DNA from 3 places in the Allobosea sp. genome. Region 2 is predicted to be linked to each of the others. Evidence: predicted binding sites of a transcription regulator. Region 2 holds the regulator's gene; each other region holds the start of a gene.
What was found. Region 2 encodes LexA, which represses DNA repair genes until DNA is damaged. Its sites were predicted from a motif close to TGTTCNNNNTGTGTTCNG; they were not measured.
Positions count from the first base shown of each region.

Region 1: M9917_RS11450 (DNA recombination protein RmuC) is a predicted target of LexA. The motif match lies at 2,940-2,957, and genes of this name have one in related genera.
Region 3: M9917_RS18280 (ImuA family protein) is a predicted target of LexA. The motif match lies at 3,547-3,564, and genes of this name have one in related genera.

Region 1 is NZ_JAMLIX010000001.1:2,464,123-2,473,806, reverse strand. Features, by position in the region: gene M9917_RS11470 (hypothetical protein) at 1-547, shown strand, start outside; gene truA (tRNA pseudouridine(38-40) synthase TruA) at 554-1,291, opposite strand; gene fmt (methionyl-tRNA formyltransferase) at 1,397-2,326, opposite strand; gene def (peptide deformylase) at 2,337-2,876, opposite strand; gene M9917_RS11450 (DNA recombination protein RmuC) at 2,989-4,173, shown strand; gene M9917_RS11445 (OsmC family protein) at 4,174-4,683, opposite strand; gene M9917_RS11440 (ABC transporter ATP-binding protein) at 4,745-5,527, opposite strand; gene M9917_RS11435 (ABC transporter permease) at 5,537-6,367, opposite strand; gene M9917_RS11430 (aliphatic sulfonate ABC transporter substrate-binding protein) at 6,387-7,349, opposite strand; SAM riboswitch at 7,388-7,470, opposite strand; gene M9917_RS11425 ([protein-PII] uridylyltransferase) at 7,659-9,684, shown strand, end outside.
Region 2 is NZ_JAMLIX010000002.1:1,016,117-1,025,800, forward strand. Features, by position in the region: gene M9917_RS19905 (ComEC/Rec2 family competence protein) at 1-1,514, shown strand, start outside; gene lexA (transcriptional repressor LexA) at 1,570-2,286, opposite strand; gene M9917_RS19915 (molybdopterin molybdotransferase MoeA) at 2,364-3,575, opposite strand; gene moaC (cyclic pyranopterin monophosphate synthase MoaC) at 3,575-4,057, opposite strand; gene trpC (indole-3-glycerol phosphate synthase TrpC) at 4,054-4,860, opposite strand; gene trpD (anthranilate phosphoribosyltransferase) at 4,869-5,882, opposite strand; gene M9917_RS19935 (anthranilate synthase component II) at 5,898-6,515, opposite strand; gene M9917_RS19940 (helicase HerA domain-containing protein) at 6,598-8,109, opposite strand; gene M9917_RS19945 (AMP-binding protein) at 8,219-9,247, opposite strand; gene M9917_RS19950 (extracellular solute-binding protein) at 9,257-9,684, opposite strand, start outside.
Region 3 is NZ_JAMLIX010000002.1:657,069-666,752, forward strand. Features, by position in the region: gene M9917_RS18260 (chromate transporter) at 1-195, opposite strand, end outside; gene M9917_RS18265 (chromate transporter) at 206-754, opposite strand; partial or broken gene M9917_RS18270 (endonuclease/exonuclease/phosphatase family protein) at 954-1,754, opposite strand; gene M9917_RS18275 (phospholipase D-like domain-containing protein) at 1,820-3,265, opposite strand; gene M9917_RS18280 (ImuA family protein) at 3,579-4,436, shown strand; gene M9917_RS18285 (Y-family DNA polymerase) at 4,342-5,886, shown strand; gene M9917_RS18290 (error-prone DNA polymerase) at 5,883-9,317, shown strand; gene M9917_RS18295 (MFS transporter) at 9,353-9,684, opposite strand, start outside.

The DNA.
Region 1 (9,684 bases), on a different contig from region 2:
CGGTTCCTGGCACCTGATGACGCGCGGGGCGGAAGCCCTGCCGGAGCTCGACCTGACGCGGGATGGATTTTGGCGCTCCTTTAGCGCCTTCGCCCTGATGCTGCCGGCGACGATCGCCATCCTCGCCGCGGTGCGGCTGACGGCCGGGCTGCCGAACAGCGCCGGGCTGTTCGCGGCGCCGGCGCTCGCCCTGTCGGTGGCCGCCGCGCTGGCGCTGACGGTCCTCGCCGTGCCGGCCCTGCTGATCGCATTGCGCCCGGAACTGGCGCAGACCGCGCACTTCACCAGCTTCGTGATCGCCTGGAACTGGGCCGGCATCGTCTCGGCCAGCCTGATGGCCGTGCCGGCGGCGATCTTCGCCATCGGCTGGGCGCCGCCCATGCTCGCCATGGTGCAGGCGCTGTTCTTCGCCACGATCGTGCTCAGGCTGCGCTATTGCGTGGCGCGGGCGGTCTTCGGTCCGGAAAGCCGCCGCATCGCCATGCTGCTGCTCGCTGCCAGCATCGTGCTCGATTATGGCGTGATCCGGCTGTTCGGGCTGGCCTGAGCCCCTTCAGTAATCCACCCCGGCGAGATAGAGCCCGCAGGACGGCGCCAGCGCCGCGCATTGCGAGCGGTCGCGCGCGGCCAATACCTTGCCGACCTTGTTTTCCGGCCAGCGCCCCATCCCGACCATCTTCAGGCAGCCGACGATCGAGCGGACCTGATGATGCAGGAAGGAACGGGCATGGACATAGACCACGATCTCCGCGCCCTCGCGGCGGACATCGCAGCGGTCGAGCGTCCGGATCGGACTGTTGGCCTGGCATTCGGCGGCCCGGAAGGTGGTGAAGTCGTGCTGGCCGATGAGCGCCTTGGCCGCCCGGTCCATCGCCTCGTGGTCGAGCCTGACCGGCACGTGCCAGACCCGCTCGCGCTCCAGCGCCGGCTGGGCCCGCCGGTCGAGGATGCGGTAGATGTAGTAGCGCCGCCGCGCCGAGATGCGGGCGTCGAAATCCTCCGGCACCACCTCGGCGCTCAGCACCGCGACCGGCAGCCGCTTCAGCCGGGCATTGGTCGCGTCGCGCACGACATCGGTGCGCCATTCCCTGTCGATGTCGACATGGGCGACCTGATGGGTGGCGTGGACGCCGGCATCGGTGCGGCCGGCGCAATGCAGCCTGACGGGATGGCCGCAGAAGGCTTCCACCGCCTCCTCGACGCTCTGCTGCACGGAGGGACCGTTGAGCTGGCGCTGCCAGCCCGAGAACGGGGTGCCATCATATTCGATGACGAGCTTGTAGCGCGGCATCAGGCGATCACTCCACCTTTGTCATTCCGGGTTCGCGCCTGCGGCGCGCCCCGGAATGACAAAGGTGGTTCTGATCGCGAACAAGCCAACAATTGCACCCACCACCTAAAGCCTGCCGCCGGCTCCGAGCCGGGCGCCGCGCAGGAATTCGGCCCCGCTCATCGGCGCCTTGCCGGCACGCTGGACCTGCAACAGCTTCACCGCGCCGACGGCGCAGGCGACCGTACCCTCGTCGTCGAGCAGCGTGCCGGGCTCGGCCGCCCCGCCGGCGCGGGCGGTGCGCAGGATCTTCAGCCGCTCCGGCCCCTTGCCGAGATCGATCTCGGCGAAGGCGCCCGGGAAGGGCGAAAGCCCGCGCACGCGGTCATGCACCTGCTGGGCCGGCAACGACCAGCTCAGCCTCGCCTCGGCATTGGCGATCTTGCTGGCATAGGTGACGCCTTCCTCCGCCTGCGGCGTGAACTGCAGGCCGCCGCGCCCGAGCGCCGCGAGAGCGCGCACCATCAGATCGGCGCCGAGGATGCTGAGCTGATCGTGCAGCTCGCCCGCCGTCATGTCCGGGCCGATCGCGAGCCGCTCGACCATGGCGACCGGGCCGGTATCGAGGCCCGCTTCCATCTTCATCACGCAGACGCCGGTCTCGGCATCGCCGGCCATGATCGCGCGCTGGATCGGGGCGGCGCCGCGCCAGCGCGGCAGGAGCGAGGCATGGAGGTTAAGGCAACCGAGCGCCGGCAGATCGAGGATCGCCTGCGGCAGGATCATGCCATAGGCGACGACGACCGCGACATCGGCCTCCTGCGAGGCGATGATCTCGGCCTGCTCCGGCGTCTTCAGCGTCGAAGGCGTGAAGACCGGGATGCCGAAGCGCTCGGCGGCGCGATGCACCGGCGAGGGCTTCACGTCGAGGCCGCGGCCGGCCTGCGCCGGGGCGCGGGTGTAGCAGGAGACGACCTCGTGCCCCTGCCCGACGATCTCGGTCAGCACCGGCACGGCGAAATCCGGCGTGCCCATGAAGATGACGCGCAAGCTCATCGGCTCGACCTTACGCGGCCCGCTCGCGCTTGGCCGCCTTGGCGAATTTCTTGGTGACGCGCTCACGCTTCAGCCGCGAGAGATGATCGATGAAGAGCACGCCGTCGAGATGGTCGACCTCGTGCTGCACGCAAGTTGCGAGCAGGCCCTCGGCCGAAAGCTCGCGCGCCACGCCGTCGAGATCAATGTAGCGGAGCTTCACCTGCGCCGGGCGCTCGACCTCCTCGTAATATTCGGGGATCGAGAGGCAGCCCTCCTCATAGGCGCGGACCTCGTCCGAGGACCAGGTGACCTGCGGGTTGATGAAGACCTGCGGCTTCCTCGGCTCCGGCTCCTCGCCTTCCTTCGCCTCGGGCTTCGACAGGTCGATCGTCACCACGCGCAGCGGCACGCCGATCTGAATCGCGGCGAGCCCGATGCCGGGCGCGTCGTACATCGTCTCGAACATGTCCGCGACCAGCGCCCTGATCTCGGGCGTGACGGCCTCGACCGGCTTCGAGACGAGGCGAAGCTGGGCGTCGGGCAGGATGACGAGCGGGCGAATGGCCATGGGAGTCCGCAGGAAAGAGGCTGTTGCAGCGGGACATAAGCATTTGTGGGCAAGCGGTCAAACTGTTCCGCTTTCGTTCGCCACAGCGAATCGAATCGGCTAGGCTTGGTCCATGAACGCCATCGCCTTCACCCTGCTGGAACGCCCGGTGACATGGGCCGAGGCCGCGCTCGGCTTCGGGGCCGCGAGCCTTTTCCTGCTGCTGATGGCGGTCGTCGCGGCCTGGCGCGGCGGCAGGAGCCGCGCGATCGAGGCAGCGATGGCGACCGAGCGCGCCCGCGAGATGGACGACAAGGTCGCGGAGATGAACCGCCAGCAGGCCGAGCTCGCCGGCCGGATGCAGTCCATGGCCGAGATCCTCTCGACCCGGCAGGGCGACCTCGCCCGCCTCGTCGCCGAGCGGATGGACGGCCTGCGCCAGCAGGTCGGCGCGGGGCTCGAGAGCAACGTCCGGCAGACCACCGAGAGCCTCGGCAAGCTGCAGGAGCGGCTGGCGGTGATCGACAGCGCCCAGAAGAACCTGAGCGACCTCACCTCCGAGGTGGTGACGCTGCGTGACGTGCTCGCCAACAAGCAGGCGCGCGGCGCCTATGGCCAGGGCCGGATGGAGGCGATCGTCCGCGACGGGCTGCCCGCCGCCTTCTTCGCCTTCCAGCCGCAGCTCTCGAACGGCAAGCGGCCGGACTGCCTCGTGACGCTGCCCGGCGACGGGCGCGGCCTCGTGATCGACGCGAAATTCCCGCTGGAGAGCTTCACGCTGCTGCGCGAGGCGCGCGGCGAGGAGGCGAGGAAGGCCGCCGGCCAGCGCGTGCGCGGCGATGTCGGCGTGCATGTGAAGGATATCGCCGAGCGCTATTTCCTGCCCGGCGAGACGCAGGACATCGCGCTCCTCTTCGTGCCGTCGGAGTCGATCTATGCCGACCTGCACGAGCATTTCGACGATGTCGTGCAGCGGGCGCACCGGGCCCGCGTGATGATCGTCTCGCCCTCGCTCCTGGCGCTGGCGATCCAGCTCATGCAGTCGCTCGTCCGCGACGCGCGCATGCGCGAGGAGGCGCAGGTGATCCAGACCGAAGTCGGCCGGCTGCTCGACGACGTGCGCCGCCTCGGCGAGCGCGTCGACAAGCTCGACACCCATTTCCGCCAGGCGCAGGAGGATGTCGGCCAGATCAAGACCTCGGCCGGCAAGGTGACGAGCCGCGCCGAGAAGATCGGCGCGCTCGATTTCGACGACGAGAAGAGCGAGCCGAAGCTGCCCTTCGCCAAGGGGCTGGAGCTGAAGCGCGCGGCGGAGTGATCAGCCGCGGTTCAGCACCGCCGTGAGCTCCGGCTTGACGTTCAGCGTCTGGAAGACGACGCAGTAGCGCTCGGTCAGCTTGATCAGCGCGTCGAGCTTCTCCTGCGGCGCATCGGTCTCGACGTCGAAGGAAAGCCGGATCGCCTTGAAGCCGACGGCCGCGTCCCTGGCGACGCCGAGCGTGCCGCGGAAGTCGAGGTCGCCCTCGGCCCGGACCACGCCCTTCTTCAGCTCGATCTCGAGCGCGGTCGCGACCGCCTTCAGCGTCACGCCGGCGCAGGCGACCAGCGCCTCCAGCAGCATGTCGCCGGAGCAGAGCTCGGCGCCCGAGCCGCCGGTGGCGGGATGGAGGCCCGCGAGCGCGATGGCGCGGCCGGTCTCGACCTTGCAGGCGATGTGCTGGTCGTCGAGCTCGCCATGGGCCTTCAGCGTGATGATCGCCGCCTCTGGGTTGGTCCGGTATTCGTCCTTGAGGGGAGCCTGCAAGGCGCGCAGCGCGGTGACGTCCATGGGTCGAGCCTCGGTTCGATTTAGAAAAACGGGTAGGTTCGCTGATAGACCGAAAGCCGGCCTACCACCACATCCCGGCGGTCTCGGCCGCCTTTTCCTGATGCGGGGCCTCGTCGCGCAGCGAGCGGTCGAGCGCGCGCAACGCCTCGCGCTTGGCGGCCTCGAAGCTGGGCGAAAGCCGGTCGCGCGGGCGGGCGAGCGGATTGTCGAGCTCGTCGAAGATGCGGCCTGGCTTGGGCTGCATCACGACGATGCGGTCGGCGAGCGTCACCGCCTCCTCGACATCGTGGGTGACCATCAGCACCGTCGGCCGGCTTTCCTGCCAGAGCGCCAGCAGGTGGCCGTGCAGGCTCGCCCGCGTCGTGGCGTCGAGCGCCGAGAAGGGCTCGTCCATCAGAAGGAGTTTCGGCCTCGTGACGAGCGCGCGCGCGATGGCGACGCGCTGCTGCTGGCCGCCGGAGAGCTCGCGCGGCCAGCGCTTCTCGTGGCCGGCGAGGCCGACGCGCGTCAGCGCGTTGGTCACCAGCCCCGCGCGCTCGGGGGCGGCAAGGTGCGACAGCCCGAAGCCGACATTCTCCGCGACGCCGAGCCAGGGGAAGAGCCGCGGTTCCTGGAAGATGACGCCGACATCGGCGCGCGGCTCGGTGATCGCCTCGTCTTCGAGGCGAATCGCGCCCTCGCTCGGCCGGTCGAGCCCGGCGACGAGGCGCAGCAGCGTGGTCTTGCCGCAGCCGGAGCCGCCGAGCAGGGCGACGATCTCGCCGCGCCCGACCTTGAGCGTGATCGCGGACAGGGCGCGCGTGCCGTCGGCATAGGTCTTGGAGAGCCGGTCGAAACTCAGCACGGGGAGCCTTCAGAGCTTGTCGCGCGCCGTATCGCGCCAGGCGAGAAACGGACGCGTGATGGCGACGAGCAGCCCGTCCGCCAGCTTGCCGAGCACGGCGAAGCTGATGATGGCCGCGATGATGGTGTCGGGCCGGCCGAGCTGCTGGCCGTCGACGAGCAGATAGCCCAGTCCCTCGCTCGCCCCCATGATCTCGGCCGCGACCACGAACATGAAGCCGAGGCCGAGGCCGGAGCGCAGCGACGTCACCCAGTCCGGCAGGATCGCCGGCAGCAGCACGCGGCGCACCATGGCGAGCCGCGACAGGCGGAAGACCCGGCCGACCTCGACGATCTTGCGGTCGATGCCCTGGATCGCGGCGGCGACGCCGAGATAGACCGGGAAGAAGACGCCGGCCGCGATCAGCGCCACCTTCGAGGCCTCGAAGATGCCGAGCCAGAGGATGAACAGCGGCACCCAGGCGATCGAGGGGATCGCGCGCAGCGCCTGCAGGGTCGGGTCGAGCAGGCTGCGGGCGACGGGCAGAGCCCCCGTGATCGCGCCGAGGATCGTGCCCGCGAGCGCGCCGAGCCCGAAGCCGGCCGCGACGCGCCAGAGCGTGGCGGCGGCGTGGGTCGCAAGCTCGCCCGAGGCGGCGAGCTCCCAGAGCGTGCGGCCGACGACGCTGGGCGGCGGCATCAGCCGGCCATTGGCGATGCCGGCCTTGACGAGCCATTCCCAGAGGATGGCCAGCACGACCGGCAGCAGGAAGCCGGCCATCGCGAGCCCGTAGGAGCGGCGCTGGGCGGCGGGGCGCCGCTCAGGCTCGTCGAGCTCGGTTGCGATCTCCAGGACGCTCATCGCCGCCGGCCACCCCGTCTCAGTTGGTGGGGACGAAGCGCCGGTCGAGCAGGGCGTCGACGGCGGCCTTCACATCGGTCGAGGCCGGCAGCACGCCCGCCTGCTGGAGTGCCAAGCCCGCAGCGGTGATGCCCTCGATCTGCGCCGGGCCGATGGCGGAGTGGGTCAGCTCGGTGCGGGTGAGCTGGCGATCGATCACCGGTCCGGGGAGCTTGGTCGCGTCGATCAGCACCTTCTTCACCGCGTCCGGGTTGGCGAGCGCATAGGCGCGCGCCTCTTCATAGGCCGCGATGACCTTGCGTACCAGCGCCGGATTCTCGTTTGCGAAAGCCTCGCGGACGTTGAGGATGCCCCAGCTGTTGTCCTCCGGCTTGCGGTAGAACAGCTTCGCCCCGCTCTCGACCTCGGCTGCGGCCATCATCGGGTCGAGCCCGGCCCAGGCGTCGACATCGCCTCGCTCCAGGGCAAGCCGCCCGTCGGGGTGCTGGAGCAGGACGAGCTTGACGTCCTTCTCGGTCAGCCCTGCATCGGCGAGCGCCCGGACCAGGAAGATGTGGGGATCGGTGCCGCGGGTGACGGCGACGCGCTTGCCCTTGAGGTCGGCGACCTTGGTGATCTCGCTCTTGGCGCCGGTGACGAGCGCCGTCCATTCCGGCCGGGAATAGACATAGATCGACTTGATCGGATTGCCGTTGATCTTGCCGATCAGCGCGGCGGCGCCCGCCGTCGAGCCGAAATCGATCGAGCCGGCATTGAGGAATTCGAGCGCCTTGTTCGAGCCGGCGGTGAAGACCCAGCGCACCTTGATGCCGTCGGCCTCGAGCGCCTTCTCGAGCGTGCCGCGCTCCTTCAGCAGGAGGCTGACCGGGTTGTAGGTGGCGTAGTCGAGCCGGATCTCCTTCGGCGCCTGCGCGAAGGCCGGCGCGGCGATGCCTGCGGCGGCGGCGAGAGCGAGCGCGAGACGGCGGGTGATGCTGGTCATGGGGGTGTCCCTCTGTCGGTGATGCGAGGGATCAGGAGGGCTTCAAGTCCCTGGCCCCACGCTTTAGCTGCACTTTTTTCGCGCCCGCAAGCTGGTGGCTCAAATCGGCGCGTATCCGACCTTTAGGTCCAACCGTTCTGTTTGTCAAACAACACATCTACGAATGGCGTTTGTTTTATTTAACATATTTTGTATGTTTAATTTTGTGCTCTCGCCGGCTCGCCGCCGCATGTTACGACAGGCGACGCCCGCCGCACCGGAGCCTATGTGACAGCGCCTCCGCCCAAGCCCGTCCTGTCGCTCGCCGAGATGCTGCACGCGCCCGAGGCCGGGGTCGCGCGGCTGTTCGAGACGATCAACCGGCGCGACAAGGCCCTGATGCGGCAGGTCCTGATGGCGGAGCTCAGGCAGGTGCTCGACGAGGGCCATGCCTCGGCGCGGGCGATCCTGGCGGGCCAGCGCGGCGGGCTTGCCTGCGCGCGCCGGCTCTCGGCGGTGATGGATGCGGTGATGCGCGCGCTGCACGGCGCCGCGACCGGCTATTTCTACCCGGCCGACAACCCCTCGCAATCGGAGCGGATCGCGGTCGTCGCGGTCGGCGGCTACGGGCGCGGCACGCTGGCGCCGGGTTCCGATGTCGATCTGCTCTTCCTGTTCCCGCACAAGCAGACGGCCTGGGGCGAGAGCGTGGTCGAATCGATGCTCTACCCGCTCTGGGATCTGAAGCTGAAGACCGGCCATTCCGTGCGCTCGATCGACGATTGCGTGCGCGAGGCCCGCGCCGACATGACGATCCGCACCGCCCTGCTCGAGGCGCGCTTCCTGGCGGGCGACCGGCCGCTGTTCGAGGCGATGGTCGCCCGCTTCGAGGCCGAGGTGGTCGAGGGCACGGCCGCGGCCTTCACCGAGGCCAAGCTCGCCGAGCGCGAGCTTCGGGTGCAGCGGGCCGGCGCCTCGCGCTATCTGGTCGAGCCCAACGTCAAGGACGGCAAGGGCGGCTTGCGCGATCTCAACACGCTGTTCTGGATCGCCAAATATTCCTACCGCATCCATGACGTGCGCGAACTCGTCGGGGCCGGGCTGTTCGACGAGCAGGAATTGCTGATGTTCCAGCGCTCGGAGGAGTTCCTCTGGCGCGTGCGCTGCTGGCTGCATTTCATCACCGGCCGGGCCGAGGAGCGGCTGTCCTTCGACCTGCAAAGGCAGGTCGCGGCGGAAATCGGCTATGCCGGCCGGCGCGGGCAGGCGCCGGTCGAGCGCTTCATGAAGGCCTATTTCCTGATCGCCAAGGACGTCGGCGACCTGACGGCCATCGTCTGCGCCGCGCTGGAGGCGCGCCAGCAGAAGCCGCGCGCAACGCTGTCGAAGCTGCTCGACTCGCTTGCCAAGCGCAAGCGAAAGCGCGAGCGCTCGCTCGGCCATCCCGATTTCAGGCTGACGAGCCAGCGCCTCGACGTCGTCGACGACGGCGCCTTCGAGCGCGATCCGGTCAATCTGCTGCGGCTCTACGCCATCGCCAGCCGCGAGGACCTCGCCATCCACCCGGATGCCAGCCGGCTGGTGACGCAGTCGCTCAGGTTCGTCACCCCGGCCCTGCGCAACGACCCTGAGGCCAACCGCATCTTCCTGGAGATCGTCACCGGCCGGCGCTCGCCGGAGGTGGTGCTGCGGCGGATGAACGAATCGGGGCTGCTCGGCCGCTTCGTCCCGGATTTCGGCCGCATCGTCGCGATGATGCAGTTCAACATGTACCACCACTACACGGTGGACGAGCATCTGATCCGCGCCATGGGAATCCTCGCCGAGATCGACGCCGGCGTGCTCGAGGCCGAGCATCCGCTCTCCAACGAGATCATGCCGACCATCGCCAACCGGCGCGCGCTTTATGTCGCGCTCCTGCTGCACGACATCGCCAAGGGCCGCGCGGAAGACCATTCGATCGCCGGCGCGCGGATCGCCCGCAAGCTCGGACCGCGCTTCGGCCTGACCAGCGCGCAGACCGAGACCGTCGCCTGGCTGGTCGAGCACCATCTCGACATGTCGACCGTGGCGCAGAGCCGCGACCTCGGCGACCCCAAGACGATCGAAAGCTTCGCCGCGACCGTCCAGACGCTGGAGCGGCTGAAGCTCCTGCTGATTCTCACCGTGGCCGACATCAAGGCGGTGGGCCCCGGCGTCTGGAACGGCTGGAAGGGGCAGCTCCTGCGCACGCTCTATTACGAGACCGAGCTCGTGCTCACCGGCGGGCATTCGGCGGTCGAGCGCAAGGCGCGCGTCCGCCAGAAGCAGGACGAACTGCGCCGGCGCCTGCCCGACTGGAGTGCCGAGGAGCGCG
Region 2 (9,684 bases):
ACGCGACGATCGACCGCGCCCGCAACGCCCTGACGCGGCGCATCGCCGAGGTCGCGGGCGGACAGGGCGGGGCGGTCGCCGCCGCGCTCGTCACCGGCAAGCGCGGCCTGATCACCGAGGCGACCAACAACGATCTGCGCGCCGCCGGCATCTACCACATCGTCTCGATCTCCGGGCTGCACATGGTGCTCGCCGCCGGGACGATCTTCGCGCTGGTGCGCGCGCTCCTCGCCCTGTCGCAGACCGCGGCGCTGCGCTGGCCGGTGAAGAAGCTCGCGGCGCTGGCGGCCATGCTCGGCGCGACCGGCTATTGCATCTTCTCCGGCGGCGACGTCGCGACCGAGCGCTCGCTGATCATGACGCTGGTGATGCTGGGCGCGATCCTGGTCGACCGTACGGCGCTCAGCATGCGCAACCTCGCGATCGCCGCCATGATCGTGCTGCTGCGCGAGCCCGACGCGCTGCTGGGACCGAGCTTCCAGATGTCCTTCGGCGCGGTCGCGGCGCTGATCGCCTTCGCCGAGCGCTGGGAGGGGCGCGAGCGCACGAATCCGCCGCCGGCGCTGCCCTGGCCGCTTGGGCCGATCGCGACGGCGGCGCTCGGCATCGTCGTCACCACCTTGCTGGCGACCGCCGCCACCGCACCCTTCGGCGCCTATCATTTCCAGACCTTCAACCCCTTCGGCCTGCTCGGCAACGCCATGGCGCTGCCCTTCGTCTCGCTTTTCGTGATGCCGGCGGCGGTGTTCGGCGTGCTCGCCTACCCGTTCGGGCTGGACTGGCCGGCCTGGGCGCTGATGGGGCTCGCCTCCGACGCGGTGCTCAGCGTGGCGCATTGGGTCGCGACCATCGACCATTCCACGGTGACGGTCGCGGCGTTCGGTCCGGCGGTGCTGGGCTGCTTCGCGCTGGCGCTTTTGTGGCTGACGCTCTGGACGACCGCCTGGCGCTGGCTTGCGGTGTTGCCACTGGTCTTCGGCGTCGCGATAGCCGGCAAGCCGGAGCGGCCCGAGATCCTGATCGAGCGCGACGGCGCGGGGCTGGCGGTGCGTGGGCCCGACGGGCGCCTCGCCATCGCCGGCAAGCCCAGCCGCTTCGTCCTCCAGCAATGGCTCGCCGCCGATGGCGACGCCCGCTCGCCCGACGATCCCTCGCTCAGGGCCGGCATCGCCTGCGACAGGCTGGCCTGCATCGCCCGGACGGCAGACCGGCGCACGGTCTCCTATGCGCGCGACCGGCTGGCGATCGTCGAGGATTGCCAGCGGGCCGACCTCGTCGTCACCGCCACCCCCTGGAGTGGGGCCTGCAAGGCGCAGCTGATCGAGCGGATGACGCTCTCGCGCGGCGGCGCGACCTCGCTCTACCGCGCATCCAAGGGCTGGAGCAGCCATGCCGCGGAACGCTCCGGCGCCGAAAGGCCCTGGAGCCGCGGCAAGCCGGCGCCTGCGGCCCCGCCGGCTGCAGCCCCTCGGCCATCGGCCGATGCCGCCGATGGCGATCCGGACCCCTTGTAGGCGTTGCCGATCAAGCCGGGGGCCGTCGCCCAGCCCCGATGGCGACCGATCGCCTTCAGTAACGCCGCATCAGGTTGACCAGCCGCCCCTGGATCTTGACCCGGTCGGGGGCGAGCGTGCGGGTTTCGTAGGCCGGGTTCGCCGCTTCGAGCGCGATCGCGGAGCCGCGCTTGCGCAGCCGCTTCAGCGTCGCCTCCTCGTCGTCGATCAGCGCCACGATGATGTCGCCGGTATCGGCCGTGTCCTGCCTGCGGATGATGACGGTATCGCCGTCGAGGATGCCGGCCTCGACCATCGAATCGCCGCGCACCTCCAGCGCGTAATGCTCGCCGGAGCCCAGCATGTCGGGCGGCAGCGAAACGGTGTGGCTGCGGCTCTGGATCGCCGAGATCGGCGTGCCGGCGGCGATGCGGCCCATGACGGGGATGGCGACGGCGCGCCGGCCGTCCTCCTCCGCCGCTGCCGCGGGGCGCGGCCTGGCGGAAGCCGGCTCAGCGCCTCGGCCGCCCTGGACCACGGCCGGGCTGAAGCGCTGCCGCGGCTGCGGTGCGCCGAGCCCTTCCGGCGTCTTGATGACCTCGAGCGCGCGCGCCCGGTTCGGCAGGCGGCGGATGAAGCCGCGCTCCTCCAGCGCCATGATCAGCCGGTGGATGCCGGATTTCGAGCGCAGGTCGAGCGCGTCCTTCATCTCGTCGAAGGAGGGCGGCACGCCGCTCTCGCGCAAGCGTTCCTGGATGAAGCGCAGGAGTTCGTGTTGCTTGCGTGTCAGCATGGTCCCCGCCGGCCCCTGGAAGAGATTCGAAACAAAGCACGAACACCATACGCGTTCTGCTTGTGTTCCGCAAGCAGCTACCGTAGCGGCAGGATGCGGCAGGGGTCGCCCTGCTTCGCCGGAGGGGCATAGGCCGGGCGGATCGTCAGCGCCTGCGCCCGCGCCAGCGTGCCGAGCATCGAGGAATCCTGCCGGCCGAAGGGCGTCGCGACCCAGCCTTCCGGCGTCAGCGAAAGCTCCGAGCGCAGGTAATCCTCGCGCGCGTCGTTGCCCGGCAGGTCGCGGCCGAGCAAAGCGGGGATGCTGCGGTCGCGGCCGGCGTCAGTGATGCCGAGCAGCGCCTCGATCAGCGGCAGCACGAAGAGATGGCCGCAGACGATCGAGGAGACCGGGTTGCCGGGCAGGCCGACCACCACCATCGGACCGAGGCGCCCGGTCATCATCGGCTTGCCCGGCCGCATCGCGATCTTCCAGAAGCCGAGCGCCATGCCCGCCCGCGTCAGCGCCTCGTGCACGAGGTCGTGCGCGCCGACCGAGGCGCCGCCGAGCGTGATCAGCACATCGGCCTCGGCTGCCCGCGCCTGCGCGATCTTCGCGGCGAGGTCGGCATGGTCGTCGCGGGCGATGCCGAGATCGAGCACGCTGCCGCCGGCCTTCTCGACCAGCGCGGCGAGCGCGAACGAGTTCGAGGCGACGATCTGGTCGCGCCCCACCGGCTCGCCCGGCGCCACCAGCTCGTCGCCGGTGGCGAGGATCGCGACGCTGGGCTTGCGCCGGACGGCCAGGGCCGGGTGCCCCATCGCGGCGGCGAGCCCGAGCGCCGCGCCGTCGAGCACGCGCCCGGCCGGCAGCAGGACGTCGCCCTTGTGGAAATCGAGCCCCGCAGCGCGCAGGAACTGGCCCTTCGCGGGCGGCACGCGCACGCGGATCGCCGGGCTGCCGACGCCGTCCGCATCTTCCTGGATCAGGATCGTGTCGGCGCCCTGCGGCATCGGCGCGCCGGTGAAGATGCGCACCGCCTCACCCGGCCCGACCGCACCCTCGAAAGCCCGGCCGGCGGCCGATTCGCCGATCACGGCGAGCGCAACGCCTTGCGCCATCTCGTCGCCGCGCACGGCATAGCCGTCCATGGCGGAATTGGCGAAGGGCGGATGGGTCCTCAGCGCCTCGACCTCGGTGGCGAGCACCCGCCAGGCGCATTGGGAGAGTGGCAGGGTCTCCGCTCCCATCGGCCCCGGGATGCTCTCGAGCAGCGCCTTGCGCGCGACGGGGACCGGGGTGAGCGCCATCAGGACTCTTTCGCCTCGTAATCGCCGGACTGGCCGCCGGATTTGCGCAGCAGGCGGATAGCCTCGATCCGCATCGCCCGGTCGACGGCCTTGACCATGTCGTAGACGGTGAGACAGGCGACGGAGACGGCGGTCAGCGCCTCCATCTCGACGCCGGTCTGGCCCTTCATCCTGACTTCGGCGCGCACGCGCACGCCCGGCAGCGCCTCGTCGATGGTGAGATCGACGGCAATCTTGCTCAGCAGCAGCGGGTGGCAGAGCGGGATCAGCTCATGCGTGCGCTTCGCCGCCATGATGCCGGCTAGCCGGGCGGTGCCGAGCACGTCGCCCTTCCTGGCGTTGCCGTCGCGCACGATCGCGATGGTTTCCGGCGCCATCACGACGTTGCCTTCGGCGATGGCGAGACGCACCGTCTCGGCCTTGCCGCCGACATCGACCATATGCGCCTCACCCTGGGCGTCGAGATGGCTGAGCCTGCTCACGCCGCGTCGGCCTTGCCGGCGAGCAGGTCCCGCGTCGCGGCGGTCACGTCGGCTTGCCGCATCAGGCTCTCGCCGACGAGAAAGCTGTTCACGCCCGCCCGGTTGAGCCGGGCGATGTCGGCATGGCTGAAGATGCCGCTTTCGCTAATGACGATCCGGCCGGCGGGCACGCGCGGCGCCAGCCGTTCCGTCACCGCGAGATCGACGTTGAAGCTGCGCAGGTCGCGGTTGTTGATGCCGATGAGCCTGCTTTCCAGCTTCAGCGCCCGGTCGAGCTCGGCGTCGTCATGCACCTCGACCAGCACGTCCATGCCGAGCCCGCGCGCGGTCTCGTTCAGCGCCTTGGCGGTGGCGTCGTCGACGCCGGCCATGATGATCAGGATGCAATCGGCGCCCCAGGCGCGGGCCTCATGGACCTGATAGGGCTCGTAGAGGAAATCCTTGCGCAGCGCCGGCAGGCCGGCGGCCTCGCGCGCCTGCGTCAGGAACTCCGGCCTGCCCTGAAAGGAGGGCGCGTCGGTCAGCACGGAAAGACAGGCCGCGCCGCCGGCCGCATAGGCACGCGCGAGCGTGGGCGGGTCGAAATCGGCCCGGATCAGGCCCCTGGACGGGCTCGCCTTCTTGATCTCGGCGATCAGGGCGGGCGTGCCTTGCGCGAGCTTGGCCCCGAGCGCATCGGCGAAGCCGCGCGGTTGGCCTGCGGCGCGCGCGCGCTTTTCGATCTCGGCCTGCGGGACGGCGGCCTTGGCGGCGGCGATCTCCTGTCGCTTATAGGCTTCGATTCTGGCGAGGATGTCGGTCATGCCGGCGCTCACGCGTTCGAGGCTTCGACGAGCGCGGCGAGGGTCGCCTTCGCCCGGCCTGAATCGATCGCGGCGCTCGCCAGGGCGAAGCCCTCTTTCAGGTCCTTCGCCTTGCCGGCGACGAGGAGGGCGGCGGCGGCATTGAAGGCGGCGATGTCGCGGAAGGCGGTCTTCTCCCCGGCGAGCACGGCGTTGAGCGCCGCCGCGTTCTCTTCGGGCGTGCCGCCGCGCAGGTCTTCGGGCTTCGCCGGCTGAAGGCCGACATCGGCGGGGCTGATCGAGAAGCGGGTGATCTCGCCGTTCTCCAGCGAGACGACGCGGGTCGGCCCGGTGGTGGTGATCTCGTCGAGCCCGTCGGAGCCGTGCACCGCCCAGACGCTGGTCGAGCCGAGGGAGGCGAGCACCTTGACCATCGGCTCCAGCCAGGTCTCGGAGAAGGCGCCGATGAGCTGGCGCTTCGCCCCGGCCGGGTTGGAGAGCGGCCCGAGCAGGTTGAAGATCGTGCGCGTGCCGAGCTCGGTGCGCACCGGCGCGACATGGCGCATCGAGGCATGATGCGTCGGCGCGAACATGAAGCCGACGCCGGCTTGCCGGATGCAGCGCTCGGTCGCGGCCGGATCGAGCCCGACCTTGACGCCAAGCGCCATCAGCACGTCGGCGGCGCCCGAGCGCGAGGAGGCGGCGCGGTTGCCGTGCTTGGCGACCGGCACGCCGCAGGCGGCGGTGATGATCGCGGCCAGCGTGGAGACATTGTAGGAGCCGGAGGAATCGCCGCCGGTGCCGACGATGTCCATCGCCTCGGGCGGGGCCTTCACGGGAAGCATCTTGCCGCGCATGGCCCCGACGGCGCCGGCGATCTCCTCGATCGTCTCGCCGCGCACGCGCAGCGCCATCAGGAAGGCGGCCGACTGCGCATTGGTGACCTCGCCGGAGAGGATCGTGTCGAAGGCGTCGCGCGCTTCCTCACGCGAGAGCGTCGCGCCGGTCGCGACCTTGGCGATGAAGGGTTTGAAATCGTCCATGGCAACTCTGCGGGATCAGGCTGAAAGGGGCTGGGCGGAGGCTTCGCGTTCGCGCGGCCATCGCGCCGCCAGGTCGAGGAAGTTTTGCAGGATCGTCGCGCCGTGCTCGGAGGCGATGCTCTCCGGATGGAACTGGACGCCGTGGACCGGCAAGTGCCGGTGCGAGAGCGCCATGATCAGGCCGTCCTCGGTCTCCGCCTCGATCTCGAGCACGGCCGGGCAGGAGGCGCGCTCGACCACGAGCGAGTGGTAGCGCGTCGCCTGCAACGGCCCGTTGATGCCGCGGAACAGGCCGCGCGCCTTGTGGCGGACGGCCGAGATCTTGCCGTGCATCGGCTCCGGCGCGCGCACCACCTCCCCGCCGAAGGCCTGCCCCATCGCCTGCATGCCGAGGCAGACGCCGAAGATCGGCTTCACGCCCGCGCCCTGCCTGATGAGGTCGAGGCAGATTCCCGCCTCGTTCGGGGTGCAGGGGCCGGGCGAGAGCACGATCGCGTCATGCTCGCCGCCGAGCGCCTCCGCGACCGTCAGCGCGTCGTTGCGCCAGACATCGACCTTGGCCCCCAGCCCGCCGACGAGGTGGACCAGGTTCCAGGTGAAGCTGTCGTAGTTGTCGATCAACAGAACGCGCATGGCCGGACCCGTGACTGCGGCTTGAGGTCATGCACGCTCGGGGGCGGGATGGTCAAGTTTCGTGGCAGCAGGTCCGATTTGCTCACCCCCGCGCGCTGCGCGGCATCCCGGCGGTGCGCGGCTGGGCCAGTCCCGGCGCGGTCTCGACGCCGAGGCTCGGCAGCGCCAGCGTGCGCTGGCCGCGGAAATCGACATGGACCACGATCAGCCCGCGCTCCTCGATATAGCCGATGAGGCGCCGCGCCCGGCTCGGCGAATGGCTGCCATAGACCCGTGCGAGCTCGGCATCGCCGGGGCAGGGCCGGCCCTCGATCGCGGTGCGGGCGATGTAGAGGAAGAGCCCCTGCAGATCCTCCGGCAGCGTGGCGGAGGCCGCCACCGCCGCCCGCCAGCCCTCGCTTTCCGCGATGGCGTCGCTGACGCCGGCGCGCGCCACGGCGAGCCTGCGGCGGAACTCCTCCAGGCTCAGATCGACCCGGCCGAGCCGGCGCATCCGGCAGCGCACGGTGAAATCCTGGTAGAGCACCGCGACCTGCCGCGAGCGCGCCTCGGGATCGGCCATCAGCTCGCGCAGGACCGCGACCATGATCGCCTCGCGCTCGGCCGGCTCCAGCGCGATTTCGGGTTCGGGCTCCGGCAGCGGGGCAGGGCGGTAGCTCTCGATCCGGCGCAGCACGTCGCCCGGCTCCGGCCGCGGGCGCGCTGCCGGGCGAGCGGAGCGGGCCATTGGCGCCGGCTCGTCCTCGCCCGGCGTGAAGATCAGCTTGCCGGCCTCCTCCGGCGCCTGCTCGGGCAGCGGCATCAGCCCCGGCGCGCCGCCGCGATCGACCGAGGAGGCCGGGCCGATCCGAAGAGGCAGCGGCCGCTTCGAAAGGGCGGGGCCGAGCGCGACGAACTCGCCGCGCGCGAGGTCGCGGAACATCTCGGCCTGGCGCCGGTCCATGCCGAGCAGGTCGGCGGCACGGGCCATGTCGATGTCGAGGAAGGTGCGGCCCATCAGGAAGTTGGAGGCTTCCGCCGCGACATTCTTGGCGAGCTTGGCGAGGCGCTGTGTCGCGATCACCCCGGCGAGCCCGCGCTTGCGGCCGCGGCACATCAGGTTGGTCATGGCGCCGAGCGAGAGCCGGCGCGCCTCGTCGGAGGCTTCGCCCGCCATGACGGGGGCGAAGAGCTGCGCCTCGTCGACGACGATCAGCATCGGAAACCAGAGCGAGCGGTCGACGTCGAAGAGCCCGCCGAGGAAGGCGGCGGCGGCGCGCAGCTGCTCGTCGGCCTCGAGGTTTTCGAGGTTCAGCACCACCGAGACGCGATGCTGGCGCACGCGCAGCGCGACGCGCTGCAATTCCGCCTCGCCGCATGTGGCATCGACCACGACATGGCCGAACTCATCGGAAAGCGAGACGAAATCGCCCTCCGGATCGATGATCGCCTGCTGCACGAGCGGCGCGCTCTGCTCCAGCAGGCGGCGCAGCAGATGCGACTTGCCGGAGCCGGAATTGCCCTGCACCAGGAGGCGCGTCGCCAGCAATTCGGCGAGATCGATCAGGCCGGGCTCGCCGGTCTTCGTCGTTCCGATCTCGATGGCCGTGGTCATGCTTGCGGTGGCTGTGTCGTGCTGGCGTATGCGGGTGCGGGGGGCGCTTCTAGCACGGCCATGCCTTCGCCGGGCGCGGGGAGGCCCCGCCTTCCACAGGCAATCGCCGTCAGGCGAGCGCCGGCCCCTGGCGCCTGACGACGGCGATGTCGGCGGGCGAGCTGACCTCGATATCGACGATCGCGATGTCCGGCCGGCCGACCGCCGGGTCTTCGCGCGCGCCCCGCTGCACGAAGACGAGGCTCGCCAGCGCCGGATGGCTGGCGAGCCGCGAATGCGCCAGCGCCGGCTCCATCGCGCCCGGCAGGACGAGATGGACGCTGCGCCCGCCCTCGATGCAGGCCTGCAGGTCGCCGAGGCTGAACAGGCCGAGCGGCAGAAGCTCGAGTCCGGCGAGCATCGCCATGGCCGGCCCGCTCGCCAGCGCGGCGAGATCGCCGCCGATGAGCGTCGTCACGATGCGCGACGAGACCGCCGGCTTCAGCGCCCGCGAGATGTCGAGCGCCTTGCCGAGCAGCTCCCGTTCCGACAGCGTGAACGGCCCCTGCAGCGAGACGCCCTCAGTGACCTGCAAGGCCGGCCGCTGCGTGACCGGCGGCAGGGGCTGCAACGCCGGATTCGTCATCAGCATGTCGAGCGGCGCGACGCCGTCCGGGATATCCGGCCCGAAGCCGCCGACGAAGCGCGTGCCGAAGGTCCGCATCGCGAGGTTGCGCAGCGTCATGAGCGGCCGCTGCGACCCGACCCGGCTGACGCCCAGCGCCATCACCGCGCCCGACGCCTCGATCAGCTTGAGCAGCTCGAGCTCGTTGGCGTGCAGCGGCAGCATCAGCGGCGAAAGCCCGGCGCGCAAGGCCGCCATCATCGAGACGATCGCCTCGGGCCCCAGCGGCGCCAGGATCGCGACGCTCGCGCCCGGCTGCCCCTTGTTGAGCGCTAGCAGCCGCGAAAGCCGCTCGATGCGCTGGTCGAGGTCGAGGAAGCTGATCGAGCCCGGAACGGCGTCGCTCCAGCCGCGCCGGCCCGGCGGGTCGCGCAGCGCCGCCTCGTAGCCGCGGCTGCGCGTCAGCGCCGTAAGCAGGGTGTCGAGATCGAGCCCGTCGAGCAAGGCGGAGGCGTCGTCCTGTTCTGCCCGCATCGAGGAACCCTAATTCGCCGGGGCCGGCGCGGCCGGGAGGCGCGCCAGCGTTTCGGTGGAGAGGACATAGGCCGGCTGGCGCCCCGTGAGCTCGACGCCCTGCGCCAGCGCGATCCAGAAATCCGGCAGGTAATACAGCGGCACGACGTAGAAGCCCGCGATCAGGAGCCGGTCGAGCGCGCGCACCGCCGCGACGAAATCCGCGCGCTCGCGGGCGCTCAGCAGGGCCTGCAGCACCGCGTCCACGGCCGGAGACGCGACGCCGGCATAGTTCAGCGCGCCGTTGCGCCGGGCGTTGGCCGAGCCCCAGCGCCCGATCTGCTCGTTGCCCGGCGAGGCGGAGGCCGGCCAGGTCCACTGGATCATCTCGAAATCGAAGGTCGACAGCCGCCGCCAGTACTGCACGTCGTCGATCAGCCTGACCGCGACCGCGATGC
Region 3 (9,684 bases), 360 kb from region 2:
GGTCGCGATCAGCGAGCCGGGCCCCGGCGCCAGCCGCGCGATCGCGAAGGCATCGACGAATTGCGCGGCGTTCATCCACTGATGCACCTCGACGACCTGGCGGTGCATGTCGGCGACGGCGCTCTGGCCGCCGCCGATGGTCACCAGCGAGAGCGGCAGGAAGACGAGGAGGATGCCGAGGGGCTGGGGCTGCATCGCGTCGTGCTCAGCTCTCGCGATAGGCGATGGCGACGCTGAGCGAGCCGGCGGCGAGCACGGTCCAGATCAGCGGCCATTTCAGGATCGCCACCGCCACGAAGGTCAAGGCCATGATCGCGAGCGGGAACAGCCGGCGCGGCACCCGTCGCGCCGCGGTCAGCCCCATCGCCAGCGACAGCCCGATCGCCGCGGCGGCCGCGCCGCCGAGCGCGACATGGCTGAGCTCATAGCCGCCGAGCGCGGAAAAGAGGCTGCCGATCAGCACGATGAGGAAGGCCGACGGCACGACCATGCCGAGCCAGGAGGCGATCGCGCCCTTGCGCCCGCCGAGCTTGTAGCCGATCCAGATCGCCATGTTGGTGACGTTGACGCCGGGCAGGGCCTGCGCGATCGACAGCCCGTTGAGAAAATCCTCCTCGCTCATCAGCCGGCGCCGCTGCACGAATTCCCGCAGGAGCCAGCCGCTCAGGCCGCCGCCGAAGCTGGTCAGCCCGATCCGCGCGAAGATCAGGAAGAGTTGCGGCGCGCTCGGGCGCTCGGCCAGGATATCCGGCATCGGGTTCAAGCCATCACCGGGGTGGGGCGTCGGGCCGCCGCAGGGTGCGCCGGACGGCGCGCTTCAGCTGGGCGCCGGCCTTGCGCACGATCTCGCGGTTGCCGGGCCTGGCCCCCTGGCCGCCCTGCGAGGCGGCGGCAAACGGCAGGGGCGGCTCGCCGCCTTGCAGCGCCGGCGCCGGCGGGGCCGCCAGGCCTGAGTCGACATAGGCCTTGATCGGCAGATGGTCCGAGGCGACGCGCGCGAGCGGCGTGTCGTGGACCGCGACCTCGGAGAGGATCTCCGGGCGGTCGGCGATGATCCGGTCGAGCGCCAGGAGCGGCAGCCCGGCCGGGAAGCTCGGCACCGGCATCGGCATGGTGCCGAAGGCCGCATCGAGCGCGCTCAGCGCCGAGCGGCCGCCGAGGCGCCATTCGTTCAGGTCGCCGACGAGCAGGGTGGGGCGTGCGTCGCGGCTGCGCATCAGCCCGAGGATCATGCGTGCCTGCTGCGAGCGCGAGCGCCTGAGCAGCCCCAGATGCGCCGCGACGATCCGAAGCGCCGCGCCGCTTTCCAGGTCGATGTCGACGACGAGCGCGCCGCGCGGCTCCAGGCCCGGCAGCGAGACCTGGTGGACGTCGCGCACCAGCCCCTGTCGGAACAGCACGACATTGCCGTGCCAGCCATGGGCGGCGGCGTTGGCGTTCGCGACCGGCACCGGCACGAGGCCGGTCTCCTCCTTCAGCCGCGCGAGGTCGAGCAGGCCCTGGCGGGCGCCGAAGCGCTTGTCGGCCTCCTGCAGGGCGATCACGTCCGGCGCGATCTCGCGGATCACCTGCGCGATCCGGCCAGGATCGAAGCGGCCATCGACGCCGACGCATTTATGGACGTTGTAGGAAGCGATGAGCGTGCCGGCGGGGCGCCGCTGCGCGCCGGCCGGCAGGGTGCCGGGGCGGTTCCGGCGCTGGCGCAGCGAGGCGATGATGCTGGCGGGCAGGCTCTGCTTGTTCTTCTTCTGCATCGTTCCGCCGGCTCGTGCTCCGGAGCTGCCCCGCTCGACGGTGTCGGGAATCGGGTTGGTCCGGCTCATAGATAGGGTGAGCCGAGCCAGATCAGCCTGTCGACCAGACGCATGACATAGGGCCGGGCGCAAAGCCCGACAAGCGTGACCGGGGTCGCGCTTGCCATCACCGCCTCGATCCGGCGCTCGATCGCCTCGGCGAAGCCGTGGTCGAGGATCTCGAGATCGATCTCGAAGTTCAGCCTGAGCGAGCGCGGATCGAGATTGGAGGAGCCGACATAGGCCCAGCTCCCGTCGATGGCCAGCAGCTTGGAATGGTCGAAGGCGCCGGTGGAGCGCCAGATCCGGCAGTAGTTCTTCAGGATCTGGTCGAATTGCGCGGTCATCGCCCGGTCGACCAGCACGAGGTTGTTGACCGAGGGCACGACGATGTCGATGTCGACGCCGCGGCGCGCGGCGGTGACGAGCGCGCTGATCAGCTCCTGGTCGGGCAGGAAATAGGGCGACATGATCCTGACCGAATGGCGCGCCACCGACAAAGCCCCCGTCAGCAGCTTGTGATTGGTCTCCAGATAGGAATCCGGCCCCGAGGGCACCGCGCGCGCCAGCACCGCCATGCCGCCCGCCGCCGGGGGCGGAATCTTCCAGACCGGGCCGGTGAGCGATTCACCGGTGGCGAAGCACCAGTCCTCGGCCGCGACGGCGAAGAGATCGGCCACCACCGGCCCCTCGATGCGGAAATGCGTGTCATGGGCGAAGGCGTCGCCGGCGAATTCGCGGGTGAACCCCTGGCGGATGTTCATGCCGCCCATGAAGCCGATCGTGCCGTCGACGACGATGATCTTCCGGTGCGTCCTGAGATTGGCATAGGGCAGCCTCAGGCCCATGATGATGTTGCCGTTGAAGACGTCGACCGCGATCCCGCCCTCGCGCAGATGCCCGGCGATGCTCGGCACCGAATAGCGCGCGCCGACCGCATCGATCAGCACCCTGACCGCGACGCCGCGCCGCCCGGCCTCTATCAGCGCGTCGGCGATGCGCAGGCCGATCGGATCGCGGTCGAAGATGTAGCTTTCCAGGATGATGCTGCGCTCAGCCGCCGCGATCGCCTCGAGCATCGCGCCATAGGCCGCATCGCCCGTCTCCAGCGTCTCGATGCGGTTGCCGGTGGTCAGCGGGTGGCGGGCGACGCGGTCGCCGAGCGTCTTGAGCGCGAGGAAGCGCCGGCCGAAATGCGTCGCCAGCGCCCCGTCCTCGACATGGAAATCGGCCGCCGCCATGCCGTGGCCGGGGCGCTGGGCGAGCAGCGAGGCGCGCCGGATGCGGTTGATCCCGACGATGGCGTAGAGCAGCGGCCCGACGATGGGCGAGAGGATGATGACGCCGACCCAGCCGATGGCGGCGCGCACCTCGTCCTTCGTCATCACCGCATGCGCCCCGGCGATGCTCGCCATCACGACCGAGATGACGGCGAGGATATGCGGCCAGTAGGTCGAGAGAATCTCCCACATTCCAACGAGGCTAGGACGAATCCGGTGCGATGACAAAGACTTGCGTCGTTGCGCTCGATCCGAACCACCGCTGTCATTCCGGGGCGTGCCTTAAGGCGCGAACCCGGAACCCACGACCGGGTGAGATTTCTCATGCCCGGTTGAGAGCCGCCCGCCCGGTCGTGGGTTCCGGGTTCTTCGCTACGCGAAGCCCGGAATGACAACGGTATGGCAAGCGTCCATCGCCTGGAGGAGGCGCCCGCGAGACTTGGACTCGCCTTCCGGCAAAAGGTGTTCTATAAGAGAACAAAGAGAGAACAATCGCCTTGCCTCCATGCCAGAGACCGCACCGACCCTGTCCGATCTGCGCCGCAGCCTTGCCGAGGCCGCCTTGCGCGGCGGCCCGGCCGCGGCCGGGCGGATCGGGCTGGGCGTGCCGGCGCTGGACGCGGTCCTGAACGGCGGGCTCAAGCGGGCGGCGCTGCACGAGGTCTATGCCGGCGCGGTCGCCGATCTTGCCGCAGCGACCGGCTTTGCGCTCGGGCTCGCCCTGCGGGCGGGGCAGGAGAAGGCTGCCGGGCGGCCGATCCTCTGGGCACGGCAGGATTTCGTCGATGCGGAGGCCGGGCGGCTGCATGCGCCGGGGCTCGGCGAGCTCGGCCTCGATCCGGGCCGCCTGCTGCTGGTCAGGGCGCGCGAGGCAGAGGGCGTGCTGCGGGCGGGCGCGGAAGGCGCGCGCTGCCCGGCGCTCGCCGCCGTGCTGATCGAGCCCTGGGGCGAGCCGCGCCCTTTCGACCTGACGGCGAGCCGGCGGTTGTCTCTGGCGGCGGAAGGCTCTGGCGTGCCGGTGCTCTTGCTGCGCGTGGCGGCGGCGCAGGCGCCGAGCGCGGCGCAGACGCGCTGGCAGGTGAGGGCGCTCGCCTCGCGGGCGCTGGAGGCGAACGCGCCGGGTGCCCCGGCCTTCACTGCCAGGTTGCTGCGCCAGCGCGGCGGCGCGGGCGAGCGTGAGTGGCGTGTGGAGTGGGACCGTGACCGATGTGCTTTCACTGAGCGACCCGTTTTCGACCGATCCGACAGGCTCGAGCCCCGCAGAACCGATGCCGCGCCGCTATCTCGCCCTCTGGTTCCCTTTCCTGGCGACGGACAGGTTGCGGCGGACGGGCGCGATACCGGCCTGCGGCGGGCGGGTTGAGAAGCCGCACGTCCTCGTCGAGACGCAGCACGGCGGCCTGCGCCTCGTCGATTGCGACCCTTGCGCCGTTCGGCTTGGCCTGACGCGGGGGCTGACGCTCGCCGATGCCCGCGCCCGCATCCCCGATCTCGTCGCGCTGGAGGCGCAGCCGCGGGCGGATTTGGACTTCCTCGAAGCGCTCGCCGGCTTCTGCGACCGGTTCACGCCGCTGGTCGCCTGCGACGAACCGCACGGCCTGATCCTCGACATCACCGGCTGCGCCCATCTCTTCGGCGGCGAGGCGGGCATGATCGATCGCGTGGGGCATGCCATGCGGACGATCGGCCTTACGCTGAAGGCCGCCATCGCCGGCACGCCCGACGCTGCCCGCGCCTCCTCCCGCTTCGGGGGCGGCGGCATCGTCCCGCCGGGGCGGGAGGCGGAGATGCTCTGCCCGCTGCCGGTCGCAGTGCTGGAGGTGGAGCCTGAGACCGTGATCGCGCTCTCCCGCGCCGGCCTGAAGACGCTTGCCCATCTCGCGGCGCGCCCTTCCGCGACCCTTTCCGCCCGCTTCGGCGAGGTGCTGGTAAGGAAGCTTCGGCGCATCCTCGGCCATGAGGATCGCCGCATCACCCCCTTGCGCCCGCCGCCCGACTGCGTGGTCGAGCGTCATTTCGCCGAACCCTTCGCCGATGCCGCGAGCCTGGAGGCCGTGGTCGCCCGGCTGGTCGGGGAGGCGGCGCGGGTGCTGGAGGCGCGTGGCGAAGGCGGGCGCGTCTTCGAATTCGCCTTCTTCCGCAGCGACGGCGCGGTGCGCCGCCTCGCGATCGAGACCGGCCGCCCCTCGCGCGAGGGCAAGGCGCTGCTCAGGCTCTATCGCGAGCGCATCGCGACGCTGGCCGATCCGCTCGATCCCGGCTTCGGCTTCGATGCGATCAGGCTTGCCGTGCCGCTCTGCGAGCCGCTGGCCGCGCCCCAGCACAGCCTCGACGGCCGCGCCGTGGAGGAGGAGGCGGTGGCCGATCTGGTCGACCGCCTCACCGCCCGCTTCGGCCGCGACCGGGTGCTGCGCTTCGCGGCGCAGGACACCCATCACCCCGTCCGGGCGGCGAAGGCGCTCCCGGCCGCAGCGCCGCGGCCGGAAACGCCCTGGCCCGAGCCCGAGCCGGACGAGCCGCCGGCCCGCCCCTTGCAGCTCTTCGAGCCGCCGCAGCCGGTCGAGGCCATCGCCGAGGTGCCGGACGGCCCGCCGATCCGCTTCCGCTGGCGCCGCCTCGTCCATGACGTCGCCCGCGCCGAGGGGCCGGAGCGCATCGCCCCCGAATGGTGGCGCGACGGCAGCGACGAGCCGATGCGCGACTATTACCGCGTCGAGGATGCGCAAGGCCGCCGCTTCTGGCTCTACCGTACCGGCTTCCACGATGCCGACGGTGCTCCGCCGCGCTGGTTCCTGCACGGGCTCTTCGCATGAATCAGAACGAGAATACCTTCGCCGAACCCGTTGCGGCGACTCATTTTTCCTTCCTGCGCGGTGCCTCGCCGGGGGCGCATATGGTGCTGAGCGCGCTGCTCATCGGCCATGCCGGCATCGGCATCGCCGACCGCAACACGGTGGCGGGCGTCGTGCGCGCCTGGGCGGCGCTCCGGCAGTTGCGGGAGGACGGCCTGCCGGCGCCCGACAAGGTCAGGGAAGGCGGCAGCCCCGGCGAATATCTCTGGGTCGAGAACCCCGATTTCGCGGAGCTGCCTTTCACGCCCGGGCAGATGAAGGCGCTTGCCCTCCGCTTCAAGCTCGCGACCGGCACCCGCCTCGTCTTCGCCGACGGCACGTCCGACATCGTCGCCTATCCGGCCAACCGTGCCGGCTGGGGCAGGCTGTGCCGGCTGCTCAGCCTCGGCAACCGCAAGGAGGGTGTGAAGAAGGGCGAGTGCCGCCTCATCCTCGACGACCTCCTGACCGATGCCCGCGACCTGCTGCTGATCGCGATGCCGGGCCGCAGGCCGGACAGCCTCGCCGCGCTGCTCGCACGCCTCGACGAGGCCGCGCCCGGCGCGGTCTGGCTCGGCGCCGCCATGCACCGGCTGGGCGACGACCGCCGCCGCCTCGCGCGGCTCAAAGGCATCGCCGCCGCGACCCGCACCCCGCTGATCGCGACCAATGACGCGCTCTATGATTCCAGCGCCCAGCGCGACCTCCAGGACGTGCTCACCTGCATCCGCGAGGGCGTCACGATCGAGCGGGCCGGGCGGCTGCTGGAGATGAATGCCGAGCGCCACCTCAAGCCGCCGCGCGAGATGGCCCGCCTGTTCCGCGACGCGCCCGAGGCGATCGCCGAGACGCAAGCGCTGTTCTCCCGCGTCGGGTTCGATCTCGGCGAGCTCACCTATGAATATCCCGACGAGCCGGTCCCGCCCGGCTGGAAGGATCGGGACTGGCTCGTCGAGCTCGTCCGCCGCCGCAGCCTGATCCGCTATCCGGGTGGCGTGCCCGACAAGGTCGAGAAGCTCCTGGCCAAGGAGCTTTCGCTGATCGAGACGCTGGATTACGCCCGCTATTTCCTGACCATCAGCGACATCGTCGATTTCGCCGAGAGCCGGGGCATCCTCTGCCAGGGCCGCGGCTCGGCCGCCAATTCCGCCGTCTGCTACGTGCTCGGCATCACCGCCGTCGATCCGGCCGAGAACGACGTGCTGTTCGAGCGCTTCATCTCGGCCGAGCGCCGCGAGCCGCCCGATATCGACGTCGATTTCGAGCATGAGCGGCGCGAGGAGGTGATCCAGTGGATCTACGGCAAATACGGCCGCGAGCGCGCCGGCATCGCCGCCACCGTGATCCATTACCGGCCGCGCAGCGCCATCCGCGAGGTCGGCAAGGTGCTGGGCCTGACCGAGGACGTCACCGCCCGCCTCGCCGACACGCAATGGGGCAGCTGGGGCGATGGGATCGGCGACAGCCGCATCCGCCAGGCCGGGCTCGACCCGGCGAATCCGACGATCCGCCGCGCCGTCGATTTCGCCACCCGGCTCCTGGGCTACCCGCGCCATCTCTCGCAGCATGTCGGCGGCTTCGTCCTGTCGCGCGGGCGGCTCGACGAGACGGTGCCGATCGGCAACGCCGCGATGGCGGATCGCACCTTCATCGAATGGGACCGTGACGACATCGACGAATTGCGCCTGATGAAGGTCGATGTGCTGGCGCTCGGCATGCTGACCTGCATCCGCAAGGCGTTCGACCTGATCGCGGAGCATGAGGCGAAGCCCTACGAGCTCGCGGATTTCAAGGACGGGGATGAAGCCACCTACGACATGCTCTGCGAGGGCAAGTCGCTCGGCGTCTTCCAGGTCGAGAGCCGGGCGCAGATGAACATGCTGCCGCGGCTCAGGCCGAGGGAGTTCTACGATCTCATCATCCAGGTCGCGATCGTCCGCCCCGGCCCGATCCAGGGCAACATGGTGCACCCTTACCTGAAGCGGCGGGCGAGGATCGAGGAGGTGGTCTTTCCAAAGCCCGCGCCTCCTCATGATGCCGACGAGCTTCACGGGGTCCTGAACAAGACGCTCGGTGTTCCGCTCTTTCAGGAGCAGGCGATGAAGCTCGCCATGGTGGCTGCGGAATTCTCCGATATCGAGGCCAACGGCCTGCGCAAGGCGATGGCGACCTTCCGCAATGCCGGCACCATCGGCAATTACGAGGCGATGATGGTCGAGCGCATGGTCGCGCGCGGCTATGAGCGCGACTTCGCCCGGCGCTGCTTCGAGCAGATCAAGGGCTTCGGCAGCTATGGCTTCCCGGAGAGCCACGCCGCCTCCTTCGCCAAGCTGGTCTACATCTCCTCCTTCCTGAAGCGGTGGCACCCGGCCGCCTTCGCCTGCGCATTGCTGAACTCCCAGCCGATGGGCTTCTACGCCCCGGCCCAGATCGTGCGTGAGGCGCAGGAGAACGGCGGGGTCGAGCCGCGGCCGGTCGATGTGAATGCGAGCGGCTGGGACAACCGGCTGGAACGTCTGGATGAACAGGACATCGTCATCCCGGGCGACTGTAGGAAGACCCGGGATCCATGTCGCGAGGGGGTGAAAAAACACCCCTTCGCGCTGCGCCTCGGCTTTCGCCAGGTCGACGGCTTCAAGAAGGAATGGGGTTTCGCCATCGAAAAGGCGGGAGGGGAAGGCGCGTTCCGCGACGTCGAGGAACTGATGCGCCGGGCCGCCCTGCCGGCGCGCGCCATGCGCCTCCTCGCCGATGCCGATGCCTTCCGCTCGCTTAGCCTCGACCGGCGCGAGGCGCTCTGGGCCGTGCGCCGCCTGCCGGACGATGGCGCGCTGCCGCTGTTCCAGGCGGCGCGCGCCCGCGAGCTGGGGCAGGAGCCCGCCATGGCGCTGCCCGTCATGCCGCTCGCCGAGCATGTCGTCGCCGATTACCAGACGCTGCGCCTGTCGCTGAAGAGCCACCCGATGGCGTTCCTGCGCTCGCGCTTTCGTCGCGAGGGCGTGCTGAGCTGTGCGCAGATCGAGGCGAAGTCCGATTCAGCCTTTGCCCGCACCGCCGGCATCGTGCTGGTGCGCCAGCGGCCGGGCAAGGGCAACGCCGTCTTCGTCACGCTGGAGGACGAGACCGGCATCGCCAATGTCGTGATCTGGGCGCGGCTGTTCGAGCGCTTCCGCCGCGAGGTCATGGGCGCGCGGCTGATGCTGGTCGAGGGCCGGGTGCAGAAGAGCCCCGAGGGCGTCGTCCACCTCATGGCCCGGCGCATCGCCGACCGCTCGCCCGATCTGCTTTCGCTGTCGGACACGCACCGCGCCGAGATGCCCATGTCCGTCGACGAGTTGAGGAACCCGCCGCCGCCGCGCCATCGCCACCCGCGCAACGTCCGTATCCTGCCGAAATCGCGGGATTTCCATTGAGGCGGCGAAGGGCCGCCCGATGCTAGAACAAGGAGCTAGTGTCCCTCGGTGTGGCTGCGGCGGCCCGAGGGCGTGACGTCGGGAATGGTCGGCATCATCGGCTTGCGCTCCCCGAACGGATGGGCCGAAGGCGGGTTGCGCCGCAGGCGGAAGGCGAGATAGGCGCCGGTCGCCGCCGAGAGCAGCCCGAAATAGACCAGGAGGCCCTGCGGCCCGATGACCTGCATGAAGGTGGTCGAGACCAGCGGGCCGATGGCCGAGCCCGTGGCCCACAGGAAGAGGAGCTGCGCGGACAAGCCCAGTGCCCGCTCGGGGCCGAGCCGGAAATAGGCATGCGCGACGGCGACCGCGTAGATCGGCATCGCGC